DNA from 3 places in the Erwinia amylovora genome. Region 1 is predicted to be linked to each of the others. Evidence: predicted binding sites of a transcription regulator. Region 1 holds the regulator's gene; each other region holds the start of a gene.
What was found. The regulator CRP, encoded in region 1, controls carbon source genes, mostly activating them, when cyclic AMP is high. The targets are predictions, from matches to a motif close to ATGTGANNNNNNTCACAT.
Positions count from the first base shown of each region.

Region 2: a site for CRP is predicted at 2,709-2,726, ahead of yrbN (protein YrbN). Genes of this name have one in related genera too.
Region 3: a site for CRP is predicted at 4,086-4,103, ahead of mlc (sugar metabolism global transcriptional regulator Mlc). Genes of this name have one in related genera too.

Region 1 covers NZ_CP066796.1:259,460-269,569, forward strand. Annotated here, with positions in the region: gene JGC47_RS01110 (aminodeoxychorismate synthase component II) at 1-460, shown strand, start outside; gene argD (bifunctional acetylornithine/succinyldiaminopimelate transaminase) at 547-1,764, shown strand; gene JGC47_RS01120 (YccS/YhfK family putative transporter) at 1,773-3,884, opposite strand; gene crp (cAMP-activated global transcriptional regulator CRP) at 3,945-4,577, opposite strand; gene JGC47_RS01130 (OsmC family protein) at 4,942-5,349, shown strand; gene JGC47_RS01135 (phosphoribulokinase) at 5,386-6,255, opposite strand; gene JGC47_RS01140 (YheU family protein) at 6,364-6,582, opposite strand; gene JGC47_RS01145 (hydrolase) at 6,582-7,580, opposite strand; gene JGC47_RS01150 (LysE family translocator) at 7,641-8,243, shown strand; gene tauA (taurine ABC transporter substrate-binding protein) at 8,447-9,424, shown strand; gene tauB (taurine ABC transporter ATP-binding subunit) at 9,440-10,110, shown strand, end outside.
Region 2 covers NZ_CP066796.1:407,691-417,800, reverse strand. Annotated here, with positions in the region: gene JGC47_RS01960 (luciferase-like monooxygenase) at 1-637, shown strand, start outside; gene JGC47_RS01955 (DEAD/DEAH family ATP-dependent RNA helicase) at 713-2,629, opposite strand; gene yrbN (protein YrbN) at 2,622-2,696, opposite strand; gene nlpI (lipoprotein NlpI) at 2,806-3,690, opposite strand; gene pnp (polyribonucleotide nucleotidyltransferase) at 3,823-5,955, opposite strand; gene rpsO (30S ribosomal protein S15) at 6,259-6,528, opposite strand; gene truB (tRNA pseudouridine(55) synthase TruB) at 6,636-7,580, opposite strand; gene rbfA (30S ribosome-binding factor RbfA) at 7,580-7,993, opposite strand; gene infB (translation initiation factor IF-2) at 8,174-10,110, opposite strand, start outside.
Region 3 covers NZ_CP066796.1:1,802,922-1,813,031, forward strand. Annotated here, with positions in the region: partial or broken gene tus (DNA replication terminus site-binding protein) at 1-577, opposite strand, end outside; gene JGC47_RS08420 (DUF1460 domain-containing protein) at 825-1,622, shown strand; gene JGC47_RS08425 (MFS transporter) at 1,776-3,044, opposite strand; gene JGC47_RS08430 (LysR family transcriptional regulator) at 3,161-4,060, shown strand; gene mlc (sugar metabolism global transcriptional regulator Mlc) at 4,227-5,444, shown strand; partial or broken gene bioD (dethiobiotin synthase) at 5,564-6,225, shown strand; gene JGC47_RS08445 (MDR family MFS transporter) at 6,629-8,095, shown strand; gene JGC47_RS08450 (DUF1161 domain-containing protein) at 8,139-8,435, opposite strand; gene JGC47_RS08455 (DUF1283 family protein) at 8,484-8,831, opposite strand; gene ydfG (bifunctional NADP-dependent 3-hydroxy acid dehydrogenase/3-hydroxypropionate dehydrogenase YdfG) at 9,001-9,750, opposite strand.

The sequences.
Region 1 (10,110 bases):
CAGGCTGGCTCCCGACCAGTTGGTGATTTCCCCCGGTCCCTGTACCCCGAATGAAGCAGGGATCTCGCTTGACGCCATCCGTCATTTTGCCGGTCAGCTGCCGATCCTTGGTGTTTGCCTCGGGCATCAGGCCATTGCCCAGGCATTTGGCGCGCGCGTAGAACGCGCCCGCCGGGTGATGCACGGTAAAACCTCGGCGATTGAGCATAACGAGGGTGGCGTATTTGCCGGCCTCAATCATCCGCTGACGGTCACGCGCTATCACTCGCTGATCGTAGCGGCGGACAGTCTCCCTGCTGAATTTGAACTGACCGCCTGGACGCTGCGTGATGACGGCCAGCCGGACGAAATTATGGGTTTCCGTCACCGTACGCTGGCGCTGGAAGGGGTGCAGTTCCATCCGGAAAGCATTCTGAGCGAGCAGGGGCATCAGCTGCTGGGTAATTTTCTTAAACGCTGATTAATATTTGCCTTTTTTTGACTTTTTATGCATATTTTATGACTATATTTTCATATGAATGAAAAGATTAAACGGAGAGGTAACGAATGGCGGCGGAAAAAATAGCGGTAACGCGGGCGACATTTGACGAGGTAATTTTGCCTGTTTATGCACCAGCGCAGTTTGTGCCGGTCAAAGGCAAAGGCAGCCGTATCTGGGACCAGCAGGGTAAAGAGTATATCGATTTCTCCGGTGGGATTGCGGTTACCGCGCTGGGCCACTGCCATCCGGCGCTGGTGGAAGCGTTAAAAACCCAGGGCGAAACCCTGTGGCACACCAGTAACGTTTTCACCAATGAGCCAGCCTTGCGCCTGGCGCGTAAACTGATCGATGCCACTTTCGCCGAGCGCGTATTCTTTGCCAACTCCGGCGCGGAAGCCAACGAAGCGGCTTTCAAGCTGGCGCGTTACTACGCTTCACAGCGCCACAGCCCGTATAAAAGCAAAATTATCGCTTTCCATAATGCGTTTCATGGCCGCACGCTGTTTACCGTTTCCGTCGGCGGGCAGCCAAAATACTCCGATGGCTTTGGGCCAAAACCGGCCGATATTGTCCATGTGCCCTTTAACGATCTGGCGGCGGTCAAAGCGGTCATCGACGATCATACCTGTGCGATTGTCGTCGAGCCGATCCAGGGGGAGGGCGGCGTGGTACCGGCCACTGAGGAATTCATGCAGGGGCTGCGTCAGCTGTGTGATGAACATCATGCGCTGCTGGTGATGGACGAAGTACAGAGCGGCATGGGCCGTAGCGGCAAGCTGTTTGCCTACGAGCACTACGGCGTGCAGCCAGATATTGTCACCAGCGCGAAAGCACTCGGCGGCGGCTTCCCGGTCAGCGCGATGCTGACCACCAACGCTATTGCCTCAGTGATGGCCCCGGGCGTGCACGGCACCACCTACGGCGGCAATCCGTTGGCCTGTGCGGTGGCGGAAGCGGCGCTGGACATTATCAATACGCCGGAAGTGCTTGACGGCGTGGCCGCGCGGCGGCAGCTGTTTGTTGATGCGCTACAGTCGCTGAATACCAGGCGGGATCTGTTCAGCGATATCCGTGGTAAAGGGCTGCTGATTGGTGCAGCGCTGAAGCCACAGTACGCTGATAAAGCCCGCGATATCCTTAACGCGGCGGCGGCCGAAGGGGTGATGGTGCTGGTCGCCGGCAGCGGCGTGATGCGCTTCGCGCCATCGCTGTTGATTGAGCCTGTCGATATTGCCGAAGGTATGGAGCGCTTTGCTGCGGCCGTCGAGAAGGTGCTGGCGTAGGTGCTGCGTTAACCAGGCGGCGGCCCGGTTTGAGGTCGCCGCCCGGACGATTTACCTAACCGATTTATCATCCAGTGGCCATGGTGAGGGCGCTGGCTCCAGGCCAGCGATGAAATGGTGTGCATGGTGTTGAGGTGGTCGAGAATGCGCTCGATGTGGCCTTCGAGGAGAGTCACCGGGCCATGCTGGAAATTGTCCGGCGCCTCCAGCACGTTGCTTTCTGAACCCGGCCCGTCATATTCCAGCCGCTGCTGGCAACGTTGCAGAGCGATCTCGCAGGACTGAAGATAGCGCTCCGCCAGCGAGGCGGTCAGCATAGTGTGTTCCCGCGCCATAATCGTCATGGCGTTAATATGTTCAACGATAAGCTGGCTGTGGGTTACCCACAGTTTCATATCGGACAAATAGCGGGAATCGAAGCCAGGCTCCTGCATCGCCTGATTCAGGGAGTTATACAGCGCGTTATGCGCCTGATTAACTTTGATACGCTGGTTTGCCAGCTTGCTGACATCCTGTTCACTACCCAACAACATCTGCAGCGCCTCCTGATAAGCCTCCAGCGCATCATGCGCGTTCTGGCGCAGCAACCCGCTCTGCCACTGTGGCCACAGCCAGATGTTGCCGCCAAGGGCAATCAGGCAGCCCATCAACGTATCGATCAGGCGCGGCAATAAGAAGCTCTCGCCGTTTAGCGACAAAAGTTGGAGAGAATACACCGCCGTTACGGTAAAGCCCACCGTCGCCCAACCGTAGAACTTGCGTAAAATCAGGTAACTGGCCAGGGTGATGGCCAGCATCACCAGTAATGTCATTGACTCAGGAGCATGCAGGCGCAGGGCCAGTGCGGCAACCGCCAGCCCGGCCAGGGTGCCAAGCGCACGGTGCTGGATGCGGACCCGGGTGGCACTGTAGCCGTTCAGGCTGACAAACATCATGGTCATCAGTATCCAGTACGGCTTCGGCATAGCCAGAAACAGCGCCAGCGTACTGGCGAAGGTCAACATCACCGCATAGCGTGCGGCGGTGCGCAAGGCGGTAGACTTAAGCGAAAGGTAGCTTTTCAGCGCCGGCAGCAGCGGCAGGTGGCGCTGACGGTCAGCCATCAAATCGCGGCGATAAAGCGGGCGTTGAGTGCGCAGCACGCGCGCAATACGGCTGAAATGGTAGTAGCAAAAATTACCCACCGGATTATCCGGATGCTGACGCACGATCTTCTCCAGCGCTTCCAGCGGCAGTTCCATCTCAAAACGTCTGGGGAAGCGGTGATACAAAATATCGTCAGCCAGCTCGCGCAGACGTGCGGCGATGCGCTGCGCATTCCAGCGGATCACCGCCTCGGCGTGGCTCTGACGCACCAGTTTTTGCACGTCTTCCGGCTGATGCAGACTGACGGCGATGTGCTCCTGCAGGTCAAGCGCCACCTGGAAAGCGCGCGTCAAAGGCTGGTAATGCTGGTTGCGATTGGCTGCCAGCATATGAATTTGCTGGTAACAGGTAGTGATAAGATCGACGGCCTTTTGCTGGCGAGCAAACAGCGGCGGCATAGCGGATGAGGGGTCGTTTAGCTGGTTTAAATGGCGATACTTTGCCTCGCAATAGTCGGCCAGCTCGCGGTACAGCAGGCTAAGCGTTTCGCGCATCGGCTGCTCTTTCCACAGCCAGAACCAGAACCAGTTAAATACCCCGTACCAGATGGTGCCAAGGATATACAGTAACGGAGGTTGCCACATCGGTACTTTGCCAGCGAGGCTCAGGGTGAATATGGCGGCAATCAGCGAGGCAGGCATCAGGCGGGCATGCAGCGGGCCGATCTCGCCGGTGATCCCCAGCAACATCGCCATCAGCAGCAGGATCAGCGGCAGCGGAACCCCCTGAGCGCCGGCATACTGGATAATAAAACTGCTGCCGGCGAACAGGCCTCCGCCCAGCATCAGGCGTTCAAAGAAGTGTTTGTGCGGCGTATCCAGCCCGGCATTGTTACAGCAGGCGGGAACCAGTGAGAACAGCAGACCTTTCTGTAAGTCTCCCAGCAGCCAGCCCAGTGCAACCGGCAAACACAACACCAGTGTTTGCCGCAGCGCGTAGTTCACTTCAGGTTGATAAATGATTCTGCGCCACATCCGCCGCACCAGATAGAAAAAGGCGCGACAGAGGCTGGCGCGCCGTGGGTTCAGGGGCGATTAACGCGTGCCGTAAACGACGATGGTTTTACCGTGTGCGGAGATCAGGTTTTGATCTTCCAGCATTTTCAGAATACGACCGACCGTCTCGCGCGAGCAGCCGACAATCTGGCCGATCTCCTGACGCGTTATTTTGATCTGCATCCCGTCCGGGTGCGTCATTGCATCGGGCTGTTTTGCCAGATTCAGCAGCGTCTGGGCAATGCGTCCGGTCACATCAAGGAAAGCTAAATTACCCACTTTTTCCGAGGTGACCTGCAGGCGACGCGCCATCTGCGAAGACAGGCGCATCAGGATGTCAGGGTTGACCTGGATCAGCTGCCGGAATTTTTTGTAAGAGATTTCAGCTACTTCACAGGCTGCTTTGGCACGTACCCAGGCACTGCGTTCCTGGCCCTCTTCGAAGAGGCCCAGCTCGCCGATAAAATCACCCTGGTTGAGATAAGAGAGGATCATCTCTTTGCCTTCCTCATCCTTGATCAATACCGCTACTGAACCTTTGACGATGTAGTAAAGGGTTTCCGCCTTCTCACCCTGATGTATCAGCGTGCTTTTGGATGGATATTTGTGAATATGGCAATGGGACAGGAACCATTCGAGAGTAGGGTCTGTTTGCGGTTTGCCGAGAACCATTCGCTGTTATCCTCTGTTGTCGTCGTACCTGAATACATCCGGTTTACCCCGCAGCAAGTTTCACGATCCCCTTGCTGCCGCGCGTAAATTGATTGGGATATACGGGGGCTGAATCCCTGCCAGGCTTTGTTATAGTCAAGCGTTCCGACAGGGAAGGAACGGGCCGCTCCGGGGCAGGCCGTATGCTGTCGTTTCGTTATCACCAACATCATGATGCCGGTGAAATTTACAGCCTCGTTTGTAGCACAGCTTGGGATGGCTGTCTTCTGTTGTCTCGCTTCAGCATAGTCAGAAAAAGAGAGCGTTGCCGTTTTAATCACGGCGGCGTACTCTGCTGTAACTAAATGAATTGGAGGATGTTGTTATGCAGGCACGGGTTAAGTGGGTCGAAGGGATGACGTTTTTGGGAGAATCCTCATCTGGTCATCAGGTGCTGATGGATGGTAATTCGGGCGATAAAGCGCCAAGCCCAATGGAAATGGTGCTGATGGCCGCCGGCGGCTGCAGCGCCATTGACGTGGTGTCAATTTTGCAAAAGGGCCGCCATAGCGTGGCTGACTGCGAAGTGAAGCTGACCTCAGAACGCCGCGAAGAGGCACCGCGTATCTTCACCCGCATTAACCTGCATTTTGTTGTCAGCGGCAAAGCGCTGGCGGATAACGCGGTAGCGCGTGCGGTCGATCTCTCTGCGGAAAAATACTGCTCGGTGGCGATTATGCTGGGCAAGGGGGTGGAGATGAGCCACAGTTATGAAGTGATCGAACTGACCTGATCCCGCCCATCCTCTTAGCCGTAAAAGGAAAGAACTTCAGCCGATTTTCTTTCCTTCAATCAACCGCTTAACCAGCGGCCCCATGATCAGCTCCATCGCCAGCCCCATTTTTCCTCCCGGCACCACCAGGGTTTTGATATGTGAGATAAACGAACCCTGCAGCATGGACAGCAGGTAAGGGAAATCGATATCTTCCAGCCCCTGAAAGTGGACAACCACGAAACTCTCATCCAGAGAGGGGATGCCACGGGCGGCAAACGGGTTGGAGGTGTCCACCGTCGGGACGCGCTGGAAGTTGATATGGGTGCGTGAAAACTGCGGAGTAATAAAGTTGATGTAGTCCTCCATTGAACGCACCACGGAGTCCATCACTGCTTCGCGCGAATGGCCGCGTTCGCTGGTATCGCGCACCAGTTTTTGGATCCACTCAAGGTTGACGATGGGCACCACGCCAACCAGCAGATCCACGTTTTCCGCCACGTTATGCAGCGGGGTGACAACGCCGCCGTGCAACCCTTCATAAAACAGCACATCGGTCGGTTCTGCCAGCGGCTGCCACGGCGTAAAGGTGCCGGGCACCTGGTTCCAGGGCACGGCTTCATCGTAGGTATGCAAATACTTACGCGACTTTCCTTTACCGCTGCGACCATATTCGCTGAATGTACGCTCCAGCAGTGCGAAATCATTCGCTTCCGGGCCAAAATAGCTGACGTGTTTACCCATATCGCGCGCTTTGCGGATCGCCATATCCATCTCCGGGCGGGTAAAGCGGTGGAAGCTGTCTCCTTCTATTTCTGCTGCATGCAGGCCCAGCTGCTGGAAGATCTTCCTGAATGCCAGGCTGGTGGTCGTGGTTCCTGCCCCGCTGGAGCCGGTAACGGCGATAACCGGATGTTGAGTCGACATAGCGTACTACTTCCTTAAAAAACGGGTGGCCCTGCATTGGTAACATGCTTTGTCGACACATGTCATCAATACGGCAGCGATGAAGCTGATATAACCTGGCGGACGGGGTTAGCCGCGAAACTGGCCGCGCGGCATAATGTTGACCGACTCGTGCAGTTCAGACCACACCAGCACCACCTCGCCGCAGCTCAGCTGACGGCGAACATCGGCGACTTTCTGTTCCAGCGATCGCTCATGCTCGCCATAATCGGTGCCTTCGCGCAGCACAAAGGATTCAATCAGGTTATCAAGTGTTGCCGAATCGAGCTCTTTCCAGGGAATAATCATCAGTTGTCCAGCCAGGTGGTAAGCCATTGCGGAATGCGTTGCTCCAGCCACATTTGTGGGCTGCGCAGCGTTCCGCCTACAAAACCAACGTGCCCGCCATGCTGCGTCAGCTGATATTCAACGTTTGACGGCAGCAGGGCAGGATCGGGGATCACATCAGCGGTCATAAAAGGGTCATCCTGCGCGTGAATGATCAGCAGCGGCTTACGCACGCCGGGCAGCAGCGGCATGGCGCTGCTGCGGCGGTAATAGTCGCTGGCATCAATAAAGCCATGAGCGCGGGCGGTAATCGCATTATCAAAATCACGCAGCCGGCCAATGGATTCGAGCTGCGCCAGGTCGACGGGCAGCGTGCCCGGCCAGGCATGCAGTTTCAGCAGGTTAAGCAGATAACGCTGATAAACACGGAAAAAGCCCTGTTCCAGCCGCCGGCTACAGGGTTCCAGCATCAGCGGTGCAGAAACTGCCACCGCGGCGTCGAGCAGGCAGTGATCCCCCTGCTTGCCCAGCAGGCAGGCCAGCATATTCCCGCCCAGCGAGAAACCCACGGCGGCGGTCGGCACCCGGCCCCATTCAGCGCGCAGCCACTGTAAAAAGTAGCTGGCATCACCGGTTTCGCCAGAGTGATAGATGCGGTTCAGGCGGTTGGGTACGCCGCTACAGCCGCGAAAGTGCATCACCACGCCCAGCCAGCCACGCGCTTTCAACGCCTGCAACAGGCCGTGCGCATAGGGGCTGTGAAAGCTGCCTTCCAGGCCGTGGAACAGCACCACGCGCGGCTTATTGCGCGCCCGGGCCGGGTTTTCGCTCCAGGCCAGGTCGACAAAATCACCGTCCGGTAGCGTCAGTCGCTGCCAGTGCGCTTTCAGCGTCACCCGGCGGCGCACCAGGCGCGGCAGAATGGTTTGCAGATGCGCGTTGCTGGCCCCTGCCATTGGGCGAAACGGGTTTTCAGCCAGGCGATCAAAAATCATGTGGTCAGAGCTTGTCGGATCCATAGCGCGCTGTTAGCTTCATCAGGTTGTTTATTTTTCCGGGGGGTGAGGAGCACCCGTTCTATGGAACTGAGTCAGTTTTTATCCATGTCAGGCTTTCTCTGGGTTGCTGCCATTACGCCCGGTCCTAATAATATGTTACTCACCGCCTCCGGCGCGAATTTTGGTTTCTTTCGCTCTCTGAGTTTGTTGATGGGCATCATGATCGGTATGCAGGCTATGCTGCTGATGGTGGCGTTTGGCGTCGGCGGACTGATACTGCTTTATCCCTCCCTGCATCTTTTTTTCAAAGTGGCGGGTAGCGTTTATCTGCTGTGGCTGGCGTGGAAAATTGGCAGCGCCGACTATGAAAAGCTGGATACCGACAAGACTCCGGCCGCGCGGATGCCGTTCTGGCAGGGCGGCCTGCTTCAGCTTATCAATCCTAAGGCGTGGCTGATGGCGCTGGGAGCCGTTGCCAGCTTTAGCCTGGCGGGTGAAGCTTATCGTACCTCGGTGGTGGCTATCAGTATTGCTATGGCGCTGGTCAATGCGCTGTCCGGCGTTATCTGGTTGGGATTTGGTACGCTGATTGGCCGCATTTTGCGCAGTCGCCGCGCCTGGACGTTGTTTAACGTATTGATGGGTTTAGTGACCGCAGCCTGCGTCCTGCTGATTTGGCGCTGAAGGCCCGGCGGGAATGGGTGCTAACCGTCGACCTGAAGCGTAAATCAGGCTTAACGCCGCTTATGGCTCTATTCCGGCAATAGAATGCGTGAAAAGTGCTAAGCACCTTTTGTTATAAATAATAATTTTTAATTACTTTATCAGGACAGATACGCCCGGTTACAAAGGAGTCATACAGCAATAACCATCGAGCGGAACGTGCTATGGCGGGTAAATTTTCGGTTTCCATTCTGGCGGCGGCACTGTCGCTGACGGCACTCAGCGTACAGGCGGTGGAGGTCACCATTGCCTATCAGACATCGGCAGAGCCGGCGAAAGTCGCGCAGGCCGATGGCACCTTGGCTAAAGAGAGTGGTGCTAAGGTCGACTGGCGCAAATTCGATAGCGGCTCAGGCGTGGTGCGCGCGCTGGCTTCCGGCGATGTACAGATTGGCAATATCGGCTCCAGCCCGCTGGCCGTTGCCGCCAGCCAGCAGGTACCGATTGAAGTCTTCCTGCTGGCCTCACAGCTCGGTAATTCTGAGGCGCTGGTGGTGAAAAAAGAGATTAACCATCCGCAAGACCTGATCGGCAAACGTATCGCCGTCCCCTTTATCTCCACCACCCATTACAGCCTGCTGGCAGCCCTCAAACACTGGGGCATCAGGCCCGAACAGGTGCAGATCGTCAACCTGCAACCACCGGCCATTACCGCCGCCTGGCAGCGCGGCGATATTGACGGTGCTTACGTCTGGGCGCCGGCCGTTAATCAACTTGAAAAACAGGGGAAGGTGCTGACCGACTCATCCCAGCTGGCCAAATGGGGCGCGCCAACGCTGGATGTCTGGGTGGTGCGCAAGGATTTTGCCGAACAACATCCTGACGTGGTGACCGCTTTCGCCCGCAGCGCGCTGGCCGCGCAAAAAAACTATCTCGATAATCCGCAGCAGTGGCTGAAGCAGGATGAATATCTCGGCAAGCTGTCGCGCCTGAGCGGCGTGCCTGTGGCACAGGTGCCCGCACTGGTGCAGGGAAATACCTATTTCGGTGCAAGGCAACAGGTTGAACAGCTGAACGGCCCGGTTAATCAGGCGATAATCGACACGGCTAAATTCCTGAAAGAGCAAGGGAAAGTACCGCAGATAGCCAGCGACTACCGCAGTTTTGTCACTGACCGTTTCGTCAAACCTTTGGCACAGTAAGCAGGAGCGCCGCAAATGCTGACTGTCTCTCATCTTCGCGCCAGCTATGGGGAAAGGCTGGTTTTACAGGATATTAACCTGACGATCGACAGCGACGAGCTGGTGGTGGTACTCGGCCCGTCTGGCTGCGGCAAAACCACGCTGCTCAATCTCATTGCCGGATTTATCCCCGCTGACGGCGGCAGTATTACGCTGGACGGGCAACCGGTTAGCGGGCCGGGTGCCGATCGCGGCGTGGTCTTCCAGCATGAGGGGCTGCTGCCGTGGCGCAACGTGCTGGATAATGTCGCTTTTGGCCTGCAACTGGCCGGGGTAGAGAAAAGCGAGCGCCGTGCTGTGGCGCAACGCATGCTGAAAAAAGCCGGGCTGCAGGGGACTGAGCACCATTTTATCTGGCAGCTTTCCGGCGGCATGCGCCAGCGCGTGGGCATTGCCAGAGCGCTGGCGGCAGATCCGCGCCTGCTGCTGCTGGATGAACCCTTTGGCGCGCTGGACGCGTTTACCCGCGAACAGATGCAGGAACTGCTGCTGCGGCTGTGGCGTGACAGCGGCAAACAGATCCTGCTGATCACCCACGACATTGAAGAAGCCGTATTTCTTGCCAGCGAGCTGATCCTGCTGTCGCCGGGGCCGGGGCGCATCGTTGAGCGCCTGGCGCTGGACTTTGGCCGCCGCTATGCGGCCGG
Region 2 (10,110 bases), 150 kb from region 1:
GCTGCGCCGATCGGGCAACGCACAGGGGGATAACTTTCCCGCAGATGTTGCTCAGTTGATCAACTGGTTTGACGCAGCGGATGAGGGCAACCTGCCGGTGCAACCCGTGCCGGGTAAGGGATTATCTGTTCCGGTCTGGCTACTTGGTTCCAGTTTATACAGCGCACAGCTGGCGGCACAGATGGGGCTGCCGTTCGCCTTCGCCTCGCACTTTGCCCCGGAGATGCTGTTGCAGGCGCTGCGTGTGTACCGCGAAAAATTCAAGCCATCAACACGGTTGGAGAAACCCCGAGCCATCGTGTGCGTCAACGTTGTGGCTGCCGACAGCGAGCGTGAAGCGCGTTTCCTGTTTACCTCAATGCAGCAACAGTTTATCAACCTGCGTCGCGGCAGGCCGGGGCCGTTACCCGCACCGGTATCCAGCATGGATAATTTGTGGTCAGCTGCTGAACAATATGGCGTGCAACAGGCGTTGAGCATGTCGATTGTGGGCAACAAGGTGAAAGTGCGCGACGGGCTGGCAGCGCTGATGCGGGAAACCGCGGCGGATGAGATTATGGTTAACGGCCAAATCTTCGACACAACGGCGCGCCTTTCTTCCTTTGAGCTGGCGATGCAGGCACGCAACATGCTCTGATCCCAGCCGGTTTGCCCCCGGACTGCGGCCATAAAAAAACCAGCCCGGGGGCTGGTTTTTTTTGGCTGTCAGTGATTACGCATCACGACGACGCGCTGGGGCGCTGCCACCTTCATCGCGGCGTGGGCCACGGTTGCCCGCTGGACGGCGCTCACCACCGCGTTCGCTGCTGAAACGACGGCCGCCGCCTTCACCAGCGCGCCCGCCTTCGCGACCTGCGCCAGCACCGAAACCGCCACGTGCAGGACCACCAGGACGACGCTCACCACCACCGATGTTGCTGCGTGGCTGTGCATCACCAATCAGCTGCATATTCATCGGTTTGTTGAGGATGCGCGTGCGGGTAAAGTGTTGCAGCACATCGCCCGGCATGCCTTTTGGCAGCTCGATAGTTGAGTGCGTGCCAAACAGCTTGATGTTGCCGATGTAACGGCTGCTGATATCGCCTTCGTTAGCGATAGCGCCAACGATGTGACGAACTTCAACGCCATCATCCCGACCCACTTCAATGCGGTAGACTTCCATATCGCCCACGTCACGGCGTTCACGACGTGGACGGTCGCCCTCGCGTGCTTCACCACGCGCTTCGCGCGGGCCACGGTCCGGACGGTCACCGCGACGATCGTCACGACGGTCATCACGATCGCGGAATTCGCGACGCGGACGCTGTGGCGCATCAGCGGGGACAATCAGTGGACGTTCGCCCTGAGCCATTTTCAGCAACGCTGCGGCCAGAGTTTCAATGTCCAGCTCGTCTTCCGGCTGCATTTTGGACAGCAGCGCACGGTACTGTTCCAGATCGCTGCTTTCCAGCTGCTGCTGAACTTTCGCGGCAAACTTCGCCAGGCGACGCTGACCCAGCAATTCTGCGTTTGGCAGCTCCACTTCAGGAATAGTCAACTTCATGGTGCGTTCAATGTTACGCAGCAGGCGACGCTCGCGGTTCTCAACGAACAGCAGAGCGCGGCCAGCACGACCCGCACGACCGGTACGACCGATGCGGTGCACGTAAGATTCTGCGTCCATTGGAATGTCGTAGTTAACGACCAGGCTGATACGCTCAACGTCCAGCCCACGGGCGGCAACGTCGGTGGCGATCAGAATATCCAGACGGCCATCTTTCAAACGTTCCAGCGTCTGCTCACGCAGTGCCTGGTTCATGTCACCGTTGAGCGCGGCGCTGTTGTAACCGTTGCGCTCAAGCGCTTCGGCGACTTCCAGCGTGGCATTTTTGGTACGCACGAAAATAATCGCTGCATCAAAGTCTTCAGCTTCAAGGAAGCGGGTTAGCGCATCAGTCTTACGGCCGTAGGCTGTCCAGTAGCTCTGGCTGATGTCAGGGCGCGTGGTCATGCTTGACTGGATACGCACTTCCTGCGGATCCTTCATAAAGCGTTTGGTAATACGGCGAATCGCCTCTGGCATCGTGGCAGAGAACAACGCGGTCTGATGACCGTCTGGGATCTGCGCCATAATCGTTTCAACGTCTTCGATGAAGCCCATACGCAGCATTTCATCGGCTTCATCCAGCACCAGGCCGCGCAGATTAGACAGGTCCAACGTGCCGCGTTTCAGGTGGTCGAGCAGACGACCAGGTGTGCCGACAACAACCTGTGGCCCCTGGCGCAGAGCGCGCAGCTGCACGTCGTAACGTTGGCCACCGTAAAGGGCAACAACGTTGAGACCGCGCATATGTTTAGAGAATTCAGTGACAGCTTCTGCTACCTGAACCGCCAGTTCGCGGGTAGGTGCCAGCACCAGGATCTGTGGTGCTTTCACCGTAGGATCGATGTTATGTAAAAGTGGCAGCGAAAATGCAGCTGTTTTGCCACTCCCGGTCTGCGCCATACCTAACACGTCACGACCTGCCAGCAGGTGAGGAATACATTCAGCCTGGATGGGAGATGGCTTTACGTAGCCCATGCCGTTCAGTGATTCAAGGAGGTCGGCGTTCAGGCCAAGGTCAGCGAAAGTAGTTTGGATATCAGTCATGTAGTACAAGTGCCTCGTAGATTGCGGCGGCCAGTCTACATAACTCGTCGTGAAAATTTTCAGTCATTTTCATCAAAAAGTGTGAACCGGCTCAAATTAGTGGTTTCGACGAACAAAAGGGCCCTCATCCGCCAAGATGATGACTTTTCGAAATTCGGGCAATAAAAGTTCGTCAGCTATTGCTGGTCAGATTCTGATAAATCGTCTTGTGTCTGGCCGAGTAGCGCCAGCTCCAACAATGCATATCGATGCTCAACAAAGTTGTGAACGTTGTTGGCGACCGTCAGCTTGAACAACGCTTCTGCGTTGTCCTTCTCCCCCAGACTTAGGTAATACTTACCTAAATAGAAGTTGGTTTCACTGAGATGTTCAGCGAGCGAGGTGTTATCCGTTGCGTCCGCCTGGAGCCGTTCGTTCAGCGTTTTTTCGCTGATGTTGCCCAGGTAGAACTCGACAATATTCCATCCCCATTGCTCCTTAACCGCTTTATTGTAACGCTGCTTCAGCGATACTTTAGCCTGCTCTGCATTGATCTCACGTTCGGTGAGATACAGCCACAGGCTGCGGAAGGGATCGTTAGGATCGTCTTGATAAAACGCCAGCAGATCATCTTGCGCCAGTTTAAATCTTCCGCCGTAGTAAAGGGCGATACCACGATTTAAACGCGCATAATTGTAAGTTGGATCAAGCTCAAGTACAGAATCAAACGCTTCATAGGCAGCATCAAAATTGCCTGCCTGCGTTAAATATATGCCTAAGTAATTGAATACTTCAGGCATATCTGGTCTGACAGACAGCGCTTGTGAAAAATCATTTCGCGCCAGTGCTCTCAAACCGAGACTATCATACAACACTCCGCGCTCATATAACAGCTGTGCGCGTTCATCATCGGTTAAAGACCGACTGGCAAGTATTTGTTCCATGCGAGCAAGAATGACCTCCTGTTGCAGCGTAGGCTGCAAAGGAACGGCCAAAACTTCGTTCTTACGCCACTCGGTGTTGCTACATCCTGCCAACGATAAAGCCGTCGCAACGAGACACCAGCGCAAAAATGGCTTCATGTACCACTCCCGAAAACAAACATTGGGAATAACATCCTGTTACCCGCTTGCCATCGACAAGGCCGTCCCGCCCTCGCGTTCAAAAAATTCTCCGCACCCACAAGCAAGGTACGGAGAATTCATCATGACTGCTTATTGAGCTTCTGGTGCTGCAGGAGCGGCTTCTGCTTCAGGTTGAGCCTGTTCGCCAGCTTCTTTGATGCTCAGGCGTACGCGGCCCTGACGGTCAACTTCCAGTACTTTTACCGGAACCTCCTGGCCCATCTGCAAATAGTCTGTCACTTTTTCTACACGCTTGTCGGCGATCTGAGAAATATGTACCAAACCTTCTTTACCGCCGCCGATGGCCACAAAGGCACCGAAATCAACGATGCGCGTCACTTTACCGTTGTAAATACGCCCCACTTCGATCTCTGCGGTGATCTCTTCGATACGACGAATCGCAAATTTCGCTTTGTCACCGTCGGTAGCGGCGATTTTCACCGTGCCATCGTCTTCGATTTCGATGGTGGTGCCAGTTTCTTCCGTCAACGCACGGATAACGGAGCCACCTTTGCCGATCACGTCTTTGATTTTATCAACGCTGATCTTGATGGTGTGAATACGTGGAGCAAACTGAGAAATGTCGCCACGCGGACCGCTGATAGCCTGCTCCATGACGCTCAGAATGTGCAAACGCGCACCCTTCGCCTGGTTCAGAGCCACCTGCATGATTTCGCGGGTAATCCCTTCAATTTTGATGTCCATCTGCAGCGCGGTGATGCCTTCACGGCTACCGGCGACTTTGAAGTCCATGTCGCCCAGATGATCTTCGTCACCCAAGATGTCGGACAGCACCACAAAGTTGTTGTCGTCTTTCACCAGGCCCATCGCAATACCGGCTACAGCGGCCTTGATTGGCACGCCAGCATCCATCAGCGCCAGAGAAGCACCACAAACAGACGCCATAGAAGAGGAGCCGTTTGATTCAGTGATTTCAGACACCACGCGAACGGTATACGGGAATGCCTCGCCTTTTGGCATCACCGCCAGCACACCACGCTTCGCCAGACGACCGTGACCAATTTCACGACGCTTGGGCGAACCGACCATACCCGTTTCACCGACGGAGTAAGGAGGGAAGTTGTAGTGGAACAGGAAGTTGTCAGTACGCTCGCCCATCAGCTCGTCGAGGTTCTGCGCATCACGGGCAGTACCCAGCGTGGCGGTAACCAGCGCCTGAGTTTCACCACGGGTGAACAGCGCGGAGCCATGCGTACGCGGCAGCACGCCGGTGCGTACGTCAAGGCCACGGATCATGTCTTTTTCACGGCCGTCGATACGCGGTTCGCCACGCAGAATGCGGCTGCGTACCACGTCTTTTTCCAGCGCGTGCAGCAGATCGCTGATCTCACCGGCGTCCAGCGTGTCGTCTTCCGCCAGCAGCGCAGCAGTGGTTTCAGATTTGATGACGTCAACCTGAGCGTAACGCTCCTGTTTTTCGGTAATGCGGTAAGCATCGCTCAGGCGCGACTCGGCCTGCGCAGCGATACGTGAGCGCAATGCTTCGTTAACCGCTTCTGGCTGCCAGTCCCAACGCGGTTTGCCCGCTTCAGCGACCAGCGCATTGATGTTGTCGATGACGATCTGTTGCTGGTCGTGGCCGAATACCACTGCACCCAGCATCTGCTCTTCGCTGAGCAGCTCGGCTTCAGATTCAACCATCAGTACTGCGCCTTGGGTACCGGCAACCACCAGGTCCAGCTTGCTCTCTTTCAGCTCATCGCTGGTTGGGTTAAGCACGTACTGATCGTTCAGGTAACCGACGCGTGCCGCACCGATAGGACCGTTAAACGGCAGGCCAGAAAGCGCCAGCGCAGCAGAAGCACCGATCATCGCGACGATGTCCGGGTTAACCTGAGGGTTAACGGAGACCACGGTGGCAATCACCTGCACTTCATTGACAAACCCTTCAGGGAACAGTGGACGGATTGGGCGGTCAATCAGGCGCGAAGTCAGCGTTTCGCCTTCGCTTGGGCGGCCTTCACGGCGGAAGAAGCTGCCCGGAATACGGCCAGCAGCGTAGGTACGCTCCTGATAGTTCACGGTCAGAGGGAAGAAGTCCTGACCTGGTTTGGATTTTTTCTGACCTACCACGGTGACGAAAACAGCAGTGTCATCCATGCTGACCATAACGGCTGCCGTTGCCTGGCGAGCCATCATTCCGGTTTCAAGAGTGACGGTGTGCTGGCCATACTGGAATTTTTTTACGATCGGGTTCAGCAAAGTTAGTTCCTTAACATCAGGGCGGGTAATTGTTACCGGCCGTGGGTTTCAAATCTTCATTTTGCATCCTCGCGACTAATGACAACCCTAATCCCTGATGGGATAAAGCCTCTCATTAGCCGCGCGAACCTCTGCAACTGAAGATCACACTAAGCAACAATACAATAGTTTGCGTGTAATTGCTGCCGCCTGCTTGAAAAAAGGGGCCATTAAGGCCCCTTTCCAGCAAACTTGCACCAGACTGTCCGAATGCCCATCGCGTTGTCAGCAAAGCTGAAAACAGGGCGTGACAGTCTGTACGACTTAGCGACGCAGACCCAGACGCTCGATCAGGCTGGTATAGCGTGCAACGTCTTTACGCTTGAGGTAATCCAGCAGCTTACGACGCTGAGATACCATGCGCAGCAGGCCACGACGGCTGTGGTGGTCTTTTTTGTGCTCAGAGAAGTGACCCTGCAGATGATTAATCTGTGCGGTCAGCAGTGCAACCTGAACTTCTGTAGAACCACTGTCGTTAGCATCGCGACCGAAATCAGCAACGATTTTTGCTTTAGTTTCATTACTTAGAGACATGAGACAACTCCAAATTTTAAGATAAATGTACAGGCGCCGATCTCTAATTCAGCCACCCAATGTAAAGCCGCGCTATTCTACTCTTAGCCATGCGCGAGCGCAAATAGCTAGTCGGAATATTCTACAACCAGCCTGCGCGGTGCCACACGTCCATCGTCAGCAATTTCTGCCATACCGATAAACTTGCGCTGTTCACCTTCCGTGACGCGCACTAATCCACTTGCTGGCGCACCTGCCACCTGTACCGGCATGCCCTGCCTGAAGTAGGCCGCTACCGCGCCAATCAGGTTTACCACCGGATACTCAGATGCCGGACTGTCCATCGGCATCAGCAGCGGATCGAGCAGGTCAGCTGGCGACGTACCGGCCCGCAGCGCCTGTTCGGTCAGCGCATTCAGCTGATCCAGCGTGACCATCCTTGCAATCGGATAACGGGCCACCTGCAGTCGGCGTAATAAGGTGACATGCGCACCGCAGCCCAGCTTTTCACCAAGATCGTCGATGATGGTACGGATGTATGTCCCTTTCGAAACGTGAATCTCCAGTTCCAGCTCGTTACCTTCATGGCGAATAAACAGCAGTTCATACACCACGATGCTGCGCGATTCACGCGGCACCTCAATGCCTTCACGGGCGTATTCGTAAAGCTTTCGTCCCTGGTATTTGAGCGCCGAATACATTGACGGGATCTGCTGCGTTTCGCCGCGAAAACTGTCCAGCGCCTGTTGCAGAGCTTCAGCGCTGAATGTCACCGGCCGCTCACTGACCACCACGCCTTCTGCATCCGAGGTGTCGGTACGCTGCCCGAGGCGAGCAACCACCCGATAACGTTTGTCCGAGTCCAGCAGATACTGAGAAAACTTGGTCGCTTCCCCCAGACAGATGGGCAGCATGCCGGTCGCCAACGGATCCAGCGCGCCGGTATGACCGGCACGATTGGCGTTATACAGACGTTTTACTTTCTGCAGCGCATCGTTGGAGGAGAGGCCCTGAGGTTTATCCAGCAACAGCACGCCGTGAATATCGCGACCGCGACGACGAGGACGACTCATTACTCTGCTTTGCCTTCTTCCGGGTTTTCTTCTACCGGACCACGGCGCTCTTCGTCGTTCCTGACCACGTTAGTGACCAGGTTCGACATGCGCATCCCCTCTACCAGCGAATTATCGTAGAAGAAGGTCAGCTCGGGCACGATGCGCAAGCGCATTGCTTTACCAAGCAGGGTACGGATATAGCCAGATGCATCGCCCAGTGCGCGTAAGCCAGCTTTAATTGCCGCTTCGTCTTTGTCATTGAGGAAGGTGACAAACACTTTGGCATAGGCCAGATCACGTGACACATCGACACCGGAAACGGTTACCATCATGCCCAGACGCGGATCTTTGATCTCACGTTGCAGAATGATAGCGATCTCTTTTTGCAGCTCCTGAGAAACACGCTGCGGGCGACCAAATTCTTTCGCCATAATTATCATCTCCAAATAATTTGGGAGGCCAGAAGCCTCCCAAATAATATCCTACCTCTTTTGCGGCTTAGCGGCGTAACTGACTACTTTCACCCCGGTCACCTGCTGGATTAAGCGCCTGTGGAGCATTCGGTTGTCATCGTGCTGCAACGCAAAATCTGCGGGATATCTGTCAGATTATTAATCGATGGTACGCTGGATTTCGATAATTTCGAATACTTCGATCATATCGCCAACACGCACATCGTTGTAGTTCTTCACGCCGATACCACATTCCATACCGTTACGGACTTCGTTAACGTCATCTTTGAAGCGGCGCAGTGATTCCAGCTCGCCTTCGTAGATAACCACGTTGTCACGCAGTACGCGGATTGGGTTATGACGTTTAATGTTGCCTTCGGTCACCATACAACCGGCGATAGCACCAAATTTCGGTGATTTGAACACGTCACGTACCGCGGCCAGACCAATGATCTGCTGTTTGTACTCAGGTGCCAGCATGCCGCTCATCGCCGCTTTCACTTCGTCAATCAGATTATAGATGACGGAGTAGTAACGCAGATCCAGGCTTTCAGTATCAATCACGCGGCGCGCTGATGCATCGGCACGCACGTTGAAGCCAACCAGAATGGCGTTAGACGCAGCGGCCAGGGTGGCATCAGTTTCGGTGATACCGCCCACGCCAGATCCAACGATTTTCACTTTCACTTCATCAGTAGACAGCTTCATCAGTGAGTCAGAGATAGCTTCGACAGAACCCTGTACGTCAGCTTTCAGCACGATGTTCAGCTCAGAAACTTCGCCTTCGGTCATGTTAGCAAACATGTTCTCCAGCTTAGATTTCTGCTGACGCGCCAGCTTAACTTCACGGAATTTGCCCTGACGGTACAGCGCCACTTCACGCGCTTTCTTCTCGTCACGCACCACGGTGGCTTCATCACCCGCCGCCGGTACGCCGGACATGCCGAGGATCTCAACCGGGATAGATGGACCCGCAGTCAGTACTTCGCGGCCCAGCTCGTCACGCATTGCTCGTACGCGGCCATATTCGAAACCACACAGCACGATATCGCCTTTGTTCAGCGTACCTTCACGCACCAGCACGGTAGCCACCGGGCCACGGCCTTTATCCAGGAAGGATTCGATCACCACACCGCTTGCCATGCCCTGACGTACGGCGGTCAGTTCAAGAACTTCCGCCTGCAGCAGGATGGCATTCAGCAAGTCATCAATCCCGGTACCGGCTTTCGCAGAGACGTTGACGAACATGTTTTCACCGCCCCACTCTTCCGGAATGATGCCGTACTGGGTGAGTTCGTTTTTGACACGGTCCGGATCGGCTTCTGGCTTATCACATTTGTTTACCGCCACCACAACCGGCACTTTCGCCGCTTTCGCATGCTGGATGGCTTCGATAGTCTGTGGCATCACGCCGTCATCGGCAGCTACCACCAGAATAACGATGTCTGTCGCCTGAGCACCACGGGCGCGCATTGCGGTAAACGCAGCGTGTCCGGGGGTGTCCAGGAAGGTCACCATACCGTTGTCAGTTTCAACGTGGTAGGCACCGATGTGCTGCGTTATGCCGCCCGCTTCGCCAGAAGCGACTTTAGTTGAACGGATGTAGTCAAGCAGAGACGTTTTACCGTGATCAACGTGGCCCATGATGGTCACGACCGGCGCACGAGATTCCAGCATCGCGTCGGTATCACGATCGCTCATTACCGCTTCTTCCAGCTCGTTTTCACGGCGTAGCGTCACTTTGTGACCCATTTCTTCCGCTACCAGCTGGGCAGTTTCCTGGTCGATAACCTGATTGATGGTCGCCATAGCGCCCAGTTTCATCATAGCTTTGATGACCTGAGAGCCTTTAACGGCCATCTTGTTAGCCAGTTCAGCTACGCTGATGGTTTCACCGATGATAACGTCACGGTTAACCGCCTGAGCGGGTTTGTTAAAGCCCTGCTGCAGGGAGCTTGGCTTACGCTTGCCGCCCTTACCACCGCGAACCTGCGCACGCGCTTCTTCACGGTCAGTTTTGGCTTCGGAATGCTTATTGCCTTTCTTACGCACCGGGGCTTTAGCCGGACGTACAGCACGAGTGCGACGGTCGCCTT
Region 3 (10,110 bases), 1.5 Mb from region 1:
TTTTCTGCAACTTCTCCAGCATATTTTCGATGCTGACCTTTTTAATAACGTGCTTATTTGCCCAACCGAAACGTACCGAGTCCGCATCTTCAATCAGCACGATGCTCCGGTAAGCATTGAGGGTGATCAGCCCGCGCAAGTGGGCGTGGACGAATTCAAAGCGCTCCTCACTGGGCAAGCCCGATTCTATGGTAATTAACTGTTCCAGTCGTAGCTTCAGCTGATTAATGTGGCCAGTTTGCTGGCGCAGCAGGGCAGACTGCGCGTTATCGGCCTCAAGGCAGATTGCGCCCGGCAGGCGTACGGCGGCTTTGGTACTGAGCTTTTCCGACTGGTGTTGCATAAACAGACGGCCGTAATGTGAAAACGCACGCTGAAGCGCCTGCTGACCCGTTAACTGAGTAACCGCGATTTGCGTCAGCGGATCGTGCTCTTTCCCTTTCTCAATCGCGGGTAATTCAAAAACACGGGCGGCCAGCAGCCGTAAATTTAGCATCTGCTGCTGCAACTCATCCAGTTCTTGCTCCAGCTGCGCCATACAGAGGTGAAGCTGTTCGACAACATCATACCGGCTCATCAGTTCCTTATTCTTTAGTTACAACATACTAAAGAGTCTAGCACCAAAACAGGAGATGAGCATCAGCCTCTGAATAAAAAAATTCAGTCAAGGGAAGAGAGGTATTACCTGAAACGATTTCCGGTTGGGGGATTATGCCGTTTACGCCAGATGATCAACAAACGATAAATGAAGCATGATTACCGTTTGTCGTAAGAGGTAAATGTTATTAAATTTCCGCCGGGATAATTTATTAGGGAAAATACTTATGACAAAAACAGCTCTTCTTTTACTGATTTCTTTCGGTTTGGTTTCCTGCACAAAAACCAACGGCAGTGAATATCAAACGAAGATAGATCAGTTCACCTCAGAAAAAGTGAATCAAATCCTCCGCGATAAGGTCATTGCAAACGGTAGCGAAGAACACGGTGAATGGGTGGGTTCCGTATCGTCGGCCTTCCTGAATACCCCATACAAAGGCAACACCTTAATCGGATCGGCGGATATGAAAGAAGTGCTGGTGGCGGATTTCAATGGAGTCGATTGTTTCACCCTGATTGACTACGTTGAAGCACTGACACGTGCTGGTAATCAGCGAGATTTTCTTAACAACCTTGTCGCGACAAGGTATGCACAGGAACATGTTGACTATTACAGCAGGAAGCATTTTTTCACTGACTGGTTTGCAATCGCCCCGCAGAACGCTGCCGATGTCACTGGTGATATCAGTCCTGACTATGTCAGCATGTACAAGAACCTTAACGTAAAGGCTGACGGCGGCGAATATATATCCGGCCTCGGCGTCAGGCCCAGAGAAATAAATTTCATTCCCGGCGATAAAATCGATGCCGTGGTGCTGGATAATCTGAGAACTGGCGATTACGTGGGCGTCTATTCTACACAGGCGGGGCTGGATGTTTCACATACGGGAATAGTGATCAAGCGTGATGGAAATGTGTGGTTCAGAAATGCTTCTTCGCTATCGCATAACATGAAGGTAGTTGATTCGCCCTTTGTGGAATATATGTCAACAAAGCCAGGCTTCATTGTTCTACGCGCCAAATAATTGCATCGTAATCATTCCCTTATCCGCACCGCGGCATGCGGCGCGGATAAGGAAAACGAACAGGCTTAGCAACAAAACAGCGTGCAGAGAAGGCGGATTGCGAAGGTTGGCGACAGCTACGCCGGTGAAGCCCGGCGCAGGTGCAAACAACAATTACAGTTTTCTGGCGTGCAATCTTGCACCCACCCACAGCGCCAGCAGCAGCAGAACGGTAATAAAAGCGCTAATGCCGTACCAGCCAAAATAATGCCAGAACACGCCGCCTGACGTACCTGCTACGCTGGAACCAAGGTAGTAAAAAAAAAGATACAGTGAAGAAGCCTGACCGCGCGCGCGACGGGCGCGTACGCCAACCCAGCCGCTGGCGACTGAATGCGCGGCAAAGAAACCGGCGGCAAACAGCATCATGCCCAAGAAGATCGACCAGATGTTACTTGACAGAGTCATAAATAGTCCGGTCAGCATAATGGCCGTTGAGAAGATCAGCACCGGGGCACGACCATATTTTGCCGTCATCACTCCCGCTTTCGGTGAACTCCATGAACCGGTCAGGTAGACGACCGACAGCAGACCCACCACCGCCTGGTTGAGCGAAAAGGGAGCCGACAACAAACGATAGGCAATATAGTTGAACAGAGTAACAAATGACCCCATCAACAGAAATCCTTCGGCAAACAGCAAAGGCAACCCGCTATCGCGCCAGTGCAGGCGAAAATTCAGCAGCAGGTGACGAGGTTTAAGCGATGTCGGCTGGAAATTGCGCGACGGCGGCAAGATTTTCCAGAACATTATCGCTGCTGCCAGAGATAAGCAGCCTATAACCATCAATGCGATGCGCCAGCTGCTGAATTCAGTGATAACCCCGCTGATCAGGCGGCCGCTCATACCGCCTATAGAGTTACCGCCGATGTAAAGCCCCATTGAAAAGGCCAGTACGCCGGGGTGGATCTCTTCGCTAAGATAAGACATCCCCACTGCCGCCACGCCGCTTAACGCCAGGCCGGTCAGCGCACGCATCAATAAAATACCATGCCAGCTGGTCATGGCAGCGGAAAACAGGGTGCAAATGGCGGCAAGCAGCAGCGCCGTAACCATCACCGATTTGCGACCGATGGCATCGGATAATGGCCCTGTAACCAGCAGGCCAAGCGCCATCATTCCGGTGGCGATAGACAACGAAACGCTGCTGGCGGCAGGGGATACGCCGAATTCATGCGACAGAACCGGCAGAACAGGCTGTACGCAATAGAGCTGAACAAAGGTCGCCAGCCCGGCCGAGAACAGCGCCAACGTCACTCGCATAAACTGCGGCGTGCCGCGTTTGATATACACATTTTTGTTGCTTGCAGTAGTCGATACAGGGATGGACGCTGACCGTTCAGCACGATTGGGCAGCGTGACGGCCTGAGAGGAGCGGTTCACTTTGGATCCTTGAGGTTATTGAGAGTTATCAGCCTGTAAAGGGTAAGAAAGATGATTTATGATGTCTAATATATTAATAATCTGAAATGATACTTCAGAGATATGAATTAAGAGATATGAATATGGAATTGCGTCATCTGCGCTATTTTATCGCCGTAGCGGAAGAACTGCATTTTGGTCGTGCTGCACTTCGGCTTAATATCTCACAACCGCCGCTTAGTCAGCAGATCCAACTGCTTGAGCAGGAAATAGGTGCGCGATTATTCGCCCGCACCAATCGTAGCGTGCGGCTAACTGCGGCCGGTGAGCAATTTTACAAGGATGCCAGCCTCATCCTGCAGCAGGTTGGCCAGGCGGCTGACAAAGCGGCGAGACTGCATCGCGGGGATGAAGGGGAGTTGCGTATCGGATTTACCTCATCCGCTCCGCTGATTAACGCGGTGTCAAATGCCCTGTTTACCTTCCGTCAGCGTTACCCGGCGGTTCATGTCGAAATGCAGGAGATAAACACGCGTCAACAGCTGGCTCCGCTCAGTGATGGGCGACTTGATTTAGGCGTCATGCGCAACACCGTGCTGCCTGAAACTTTTCATCATCAGGTACTGCTACAGGAGCCAATGTATGCACTGGTGCACCGTGCGCACCGCCTGGCAAACCGACAGCAGATCGCGTTAAGTGAACTGACGCTGGAGCCATTCGTGTTCTTCGACCCGGGCGTAGGCACCGCCCTTTACGACGAAATCATCCGGCTGCTGCAACGGTATGATATCCAGCCTGATATTGCCCAGGAAGTGGGGGAGGCGATGACCATTATTGGTTTAGTTTCAGGCGGGCTGGGCGTTTCGATTCTCCCAGCGTCATTTCACCGGGTGCGGCTGAATGATGTTGTGTGGATCCCCCTGAAAGAGCAGGATGCGCGTTCAGAAGTTTGGCTGGTGTGGTCCAGGCAACGAGAAATGCCTGCGGTAGCTGCTGCCATGAAGGAATTATTACTGCCGTCTGGCACAAATTCGTAAAAAAGATGACCACTTCAAGTAAGTTATGTGCTGTAAATCACATTCCGATTCAGGCAGTTGACGCCATCTGCGAAGTGTTTCACCATGAACCGATAGCGATAACGTCACCGCCAATATTGGCAGATTTCAATGACCTTGCAGCAAAAGGTGATAACAAGGAGCAGATGTGATTACGGATAGCCTGCCCGGACATATTGATCATATTAAGCAAATGAATGCCGGGATCGTCTATCGGTTAATCGACCGCTATGGCCCGGTATCGCGTATTGATCTGTCCAAAAAAGCGAGTCTGTCCCCGGCCAGTATCACCAAAATCGTACGAGAGCTGCTGCAGGCCCATCTGGTGAAGGAAACCGAATTCCACGAGGCGGGAAGCCGGGGACGGCCGGCGACTGGACTGGTTCTTGACAGTCAGGCCTGGCACTTCCTTTCGGTACGAATCGGCCATGGCGAGATCGACATTGCGCTTCGCGATCTGAGCACCCAATTGGTTGCCGAACAGCAACTTCCCTTGCCGGCAGTGGCAGAAGAACCTTTGCTGGCGCGCATTCTGCAACATATTGAGCGGTTTTTCATCCTACACCAGCATCGACTCGAACGTCTTACCGCGATCGCTTTTACCCTGTCGGGCAGCATCAACAGCCGTACCGGCATTGTTCAGCACTTACCGTTCTATCAGGCAGATAACCTGCCACTGGGTCCGGAAATGGAGAAACGCAGCGGGCTTCCTGTTTTCATTCAAAATGATATCTGTGCCTGGACCAGGGCAGAATCGCTGTTTGGTGCCTCGCGCGATGCCAGCGATATCATTCAGGTAGTGATTGGTCAGAATGTCGGTGCCGCAGTGATGACGACAGGTCAGCTGCTCCACGGCGGCGGCAACACAATGGCCGAGATTGGACATATTCAGGTCGATCCTTGTGGTCAGCGCTGCTACTGCGGTAACCGGGGTTGCCTTGAGACGGTTGCGGGCATCGACAACATATTGAAGCTGGCCGCGCAGCGACTGTCGGCGTCGACGGGTTCTGTCCTGCATAATCAGCCACTGACGATCGACAATTTGTGTGATGCGGCACTGCACGGAGATCGTCTGGCCTGCGACATTATCGTCGGGGTGGGCAGCAGTCTGGGACGGATCCTGGCCATCATGGTCAATCTCTTCCATCCACAGAAAATTCTCATCGGTTCACCGCTCAACCGCGCCCGGTCGGTTCTGTTCCCGGCTATTGTTGGCTGTATTCGCCAGCAGGCCCTACCAACCCTGAGCGCTGAACTTAGCGTAGAACCCACAAGATGGGTTCAGTCCGGCACCCTGTCCGGCGCAGCGCTGGTTAAGGATGCGCTCTATAACGGGTCGCTGCTAATCAGACTGCTGCAAGGCTGACAGATGACCAAACATTGCGCTAGCGCAATCTACGGTCACCGGTAGTGTCCTACACTTTTTCCTCAAACTGAGCATCAAAACATCCATCGGCCCAAACCGGGCCTGCCGGAGTCATTTCTATGTCAACACGATTATTTGTCACTGGAACAGATACAGAAGTCGGGAAAACGGTGGTATCGCGCGCTTTATTGCAAAAGCTGGCCGCTGAAGGTCAACGCAGTGTCGGTTATAAACCGGTGGCTAAAAGCAGCAAGAATACGGCCGGGGGGCGTGTAATCAGGATGCGTTGGTGTTGCAGGCCTCTTCTTCCGTTACCTTGCCCTGGCAGGCGATAAACCCGTTAACGCGGCTGGATGACGCGTTCATCACCAGCCCGACGCCGGTCAGTTTTGAGTCATTGAGCGGTGGGCTGAAAGCGCTGGACGACCACGCCGACTGTATCATCGTTGAAGGCACGGGAGGATGGCGTAGTCTGATGAGCGATCTGCGCCCGTTATCAGATTGGGCAGTGCAGGAGCAGCTGCCGGTGGTACTGGTTGTGGGCATTAAGACAGGCTGTATCAGCCACGCTCTGTTGACCGCCCAGGCGGTGATAAATGATGGCCTGCCGCTGTTGGGCTGGGTGGCTAACCGCATTAACCCGGGCCTGGCGCACTATGCAGAAATCATTGACGTACTGCGCGGAAAAATCCCGGCACCGCTGCTGGGGGAGGTGCCTTATCTGCCGCGCCCGGAAACACGTGACCTGGCGCAATATCTTGACCTGTCACCTCTGGCATAACGGCGGCAGCCAAGGCCGAGCGCGCCGGACTTAACGGGAACTCTCCGGTTGCCTGCTGCTGCGGGCAATCAGCAACATCATATTGCGTTATGGCTTCTGTGACGTTGTCACATGCAGCTTTTCTGCTTACGGCCGGTGCGCGAGCGTTGCTCCTTATCTGCCGTTCGCCTGTCTCAATCATCCGGCTGGCTGTAATTCATACGACAAGCCCGGTGCTAAATGACTTCATTAAATAATCACGTCCAGGCTAAACTGTCGGCAACGCGCGCAAACCAGCGATAGCCCGCAATGGATTTGCGGAGAATACTTCTGTGACATTGTCACTAATACCCTTAGCACAATCTAAACATTGCTATGGACTGTTTCATGCATCCTGACGAGATGCACCGCCGGAAAGAGACAAATGTTGGAAGAGTTGGAAAATATGAATAATCAGGTCACGCATCGCCATTGGGTATTGGTCGCCTCAATGCTGGCGATGTTTATGGCCGCGATCGAAGTCACCATTGTGGCAACGGCGATGCCCACCATCATTGCGCAACTGGGTGGGTTTTCACAGTTCGGTTGGGTATTTTCCATCTACCTGTTAACTCAGACCATCAGCGTGCCAATTTATGGCAGGCTGGCTGATTTGTGGGGTAGAAAGCGGGTGTTTTTTATCGGCACCGGGTTGTTTCTTGTCGGTTCAGCGCTGTGCGGATTTGCCACTAATATGGGTTGGCTGATCCTTTTTCGCGCCATTCAGGGACTGGGCGCGGGAGCGATTATGCCGCTGACCTCAACCATCATCGCCGATGTTTACCCGCCAAAAGAGCGGGCAGGGATCCAGGGCTGGCTGTCAAGCGTCTGGGGCGTTGCGGCGATTGTCGGCCCGTTGACCGGGGCCTGGCTGGTGCAGCATTTCAACTGGGCGCTGATCTTCTGGGTCAACGTTCCGGTAGGGCTAATTTCCATGTTGCTTTTAGCGCGTTATTTTCCCGAATCAAGATCCGGCGGTACGCATCGACTTAATCTGACCGGCAGCGGATTGCTGATGCTGAGCGTCAGCGCATTACTGGTGGCGCTGCTGCAGGCGGAAACGCTTGGCGGGTTAGCGGTGGCTGGACTGCTGATGCTGGCACTGTTGACCGGCGCGGTGCTGGTTCGGCATGAACGCCAATCCGGCGCGCCGCTCTTTCCGCTGGCTATCTGGCGCAGCCGCATGCTGTTGGCCGGTAATGCGGGCAACCTGCTGATCGGCGCAGCGATGATGGGCATCAGCGCTTTTCTGCCGACCTGGATTCAGGGAATAAACGGCGGTACGCCGTTACAGGCGGGCAGCGCTCTGGCAATGATGTCAATAGGCTGGCCGTTGGCCAGTACCGTTAGCGGGCGTCTGATGCAGCGCACCTCATATCGTTTCACCGCGTTGCTTGGTTCTCTGCTGCTGGTCGTGGGCACAGGGCTGCTGTTGACCCTTCAGCGTGAAAGCCCTGTTTGGCATGCCGGCGTTTTTGCGTTTGTGATTGGTTGCGGAATGGGCATGACCAGCACGACCTTCCTGATTGCAGTGCAAAATACGGCAGATTTTGCCATTCGCGGCATCAGTACGGCATCGATAATGTTCAGCCGCATGTTGGGTTCAGCGCTTGGCACAGCGCTGATGGGAGCCGTGCTCAACTACAATCTGCTGTTACGCCTGCCGCAGTATCAGGATCCGGTACAGCAGGTGATGTCGCACAGCGAGCGGCAACAGATAGCACCCGCCAGTCTGGAGATCATACTGAATGAAATTGCGCATTCGCTGCATTGGGTTTTTGTTGTCTCGACGGTTATTGCTTTGTTGAGCCTGACGGTATCGCGGTTGATCCCGGCCCGCCAGGCAAATTAAATGCAGATAATGCGACCCGTTGCGGGGCGCCTTATCGCTAAGGCTATTGTGAGCCGTCCGGTGAATTGCCCGTGACGACTGACGCATCACCGTCAGTTTCACCGTACACGCGCTTATACACGATTTTGTGAGTATCACTTTCACAATGGCCTACGACCTGACCGCCCGCCTGATCCACCTGGTCATTCGGTACGATTTCCAGGCTAAACCCCGAAGCCGGTACGCCATTGCTGATGATTTTCTGGTTAATATCAGCTTTCACTGACTCGCACGATGCCGTTGCTGCAAGTGGACCGACAGCCAGCAGTACAGATAAAACCCCTTTCAAACCTTTCATCATCTCATCCTTTTGCATCTGACCGAGCTGTCACTATAGCAGTAAATTAAATTACGGGGTGACGGGACGGCCGGTACGACGATCGAGGCAACGCAGTGTGTTGGGCTCCCAGTACGCGTTGAGGTTCAGGCTTTTCTCGCAGCTGTCCTGGGTATCGAAAGCGCGGTCAACTTTATCAAACTGCTTCTCAACGCGGTTATTGACCTTGCCACGCAGGCGATGGGTAGCATCCCACTGTTCTTTTTGCTCGCGGGCCTGTTCTTTGCTTAACGAGTTATCACCATTTTCAATGATCAGTCGGTCGGTTTGTGCATGTGCGCCGTGCGTCACGGTAAATAGCGCGGCCAGCACCACCAGCGGTAGCGTGGCCTGAGCCAGCCGTTGTTGCATTGTCTTCATTTTTTGGTTCCCTTCTGTAGGCTGCCAGCCGTAATGACTGCGCGGATCTTGCAGGCGAGTATATCACCAGCTTCAGGGCGCTAACCAGTCAGCCAACCGCGTCGTTGAGGCTTAATCGAGATTTGAAATCAGGTTGACTGGCGTAATGACATGATTTCAGCTCATGCTGTTAATCAATTTTGTGCACGCGCAGGCCAGCCTGGCTCTGTCCGACCGGCATCATCTCGATGACATTGATATTGACGTGCTCAGGCAGAGTAGCTACCCACCAGACGGCTTCGGTAACATCTTCCGCCGTCAAAGGCTTTACGCCTTGATAGACATGGTCAGCACGCGCATCGTCGCCCTTGAAGCGAATATTGGAAAACTCGGTGCCGCCAGCCAGTCCCGGTTCGATATCGGTGACGCGCAGCGCGGTGCCGTGCAGGTCAGTACGCAGGTTAAAACTGAACTGACGGACAAATGCTTTGGTTGCGCCATAGACATTACCACCCGGATAGGGCCAGCTACCGGCGATGGAACCCATATTAATAATGTGCCCGACATTACGCGCTATCATGCCCGGCAGGATAGCGCGCGTCATATACACCAGGCCTTTATTGTTGGTGTCGATCATCTCTTCCCAGTCTTGCAGGCTGGCGTGCTGCGCGGGTTCAATCCCCAAAGCCAGTCCGGCGTTATTCACCAGTACGTCGATGTTGCGCCACTCCGCCGGCAGGCTGGTCAGAGCAGCCTCGATGCTGCTGCGATCGCGCACATCCAGCACCAGGGGGTACAGGCTGGCGCCCAGCTCCTGCTGCAGGGCGTCCAGCCGTTCCTGACGGCGACCGGTGGCAATAACCTGATGGCCCATGGCGACAAAACGGCGGGTGATACTTTGACCAAAACCGGCGGTCGCGCCGGTAACAAATACGATCATTTCAGTGCTCCTCAATGCATTTTGTGATGTGAACACCTTACCATTCGATCGGCCCGGCTGATAATAAGCGAATGATTAAGTTAAGACGAAATAACTGCACCGCCAGCGTGCGGCCGCTTTTACGATTGCGTTAACACCGTGCATAACAAAATTAAAATATGCTCCGGGGTTGAACATTACGGCGTTGCAACAGTTTATCTGGCCAGCAACCGGTTGCGCACTCAAATTCTCACCTGAGACGCTGAACGGGAAGTAACACATTTAACCTGCTGTATTTAAACAGTTCAGTGTGGAAATATCTGCTGGCATAACAATTGCAAAGTCATCCCTCATTTATCCCACTTCCCTGGCTGCCGGGGC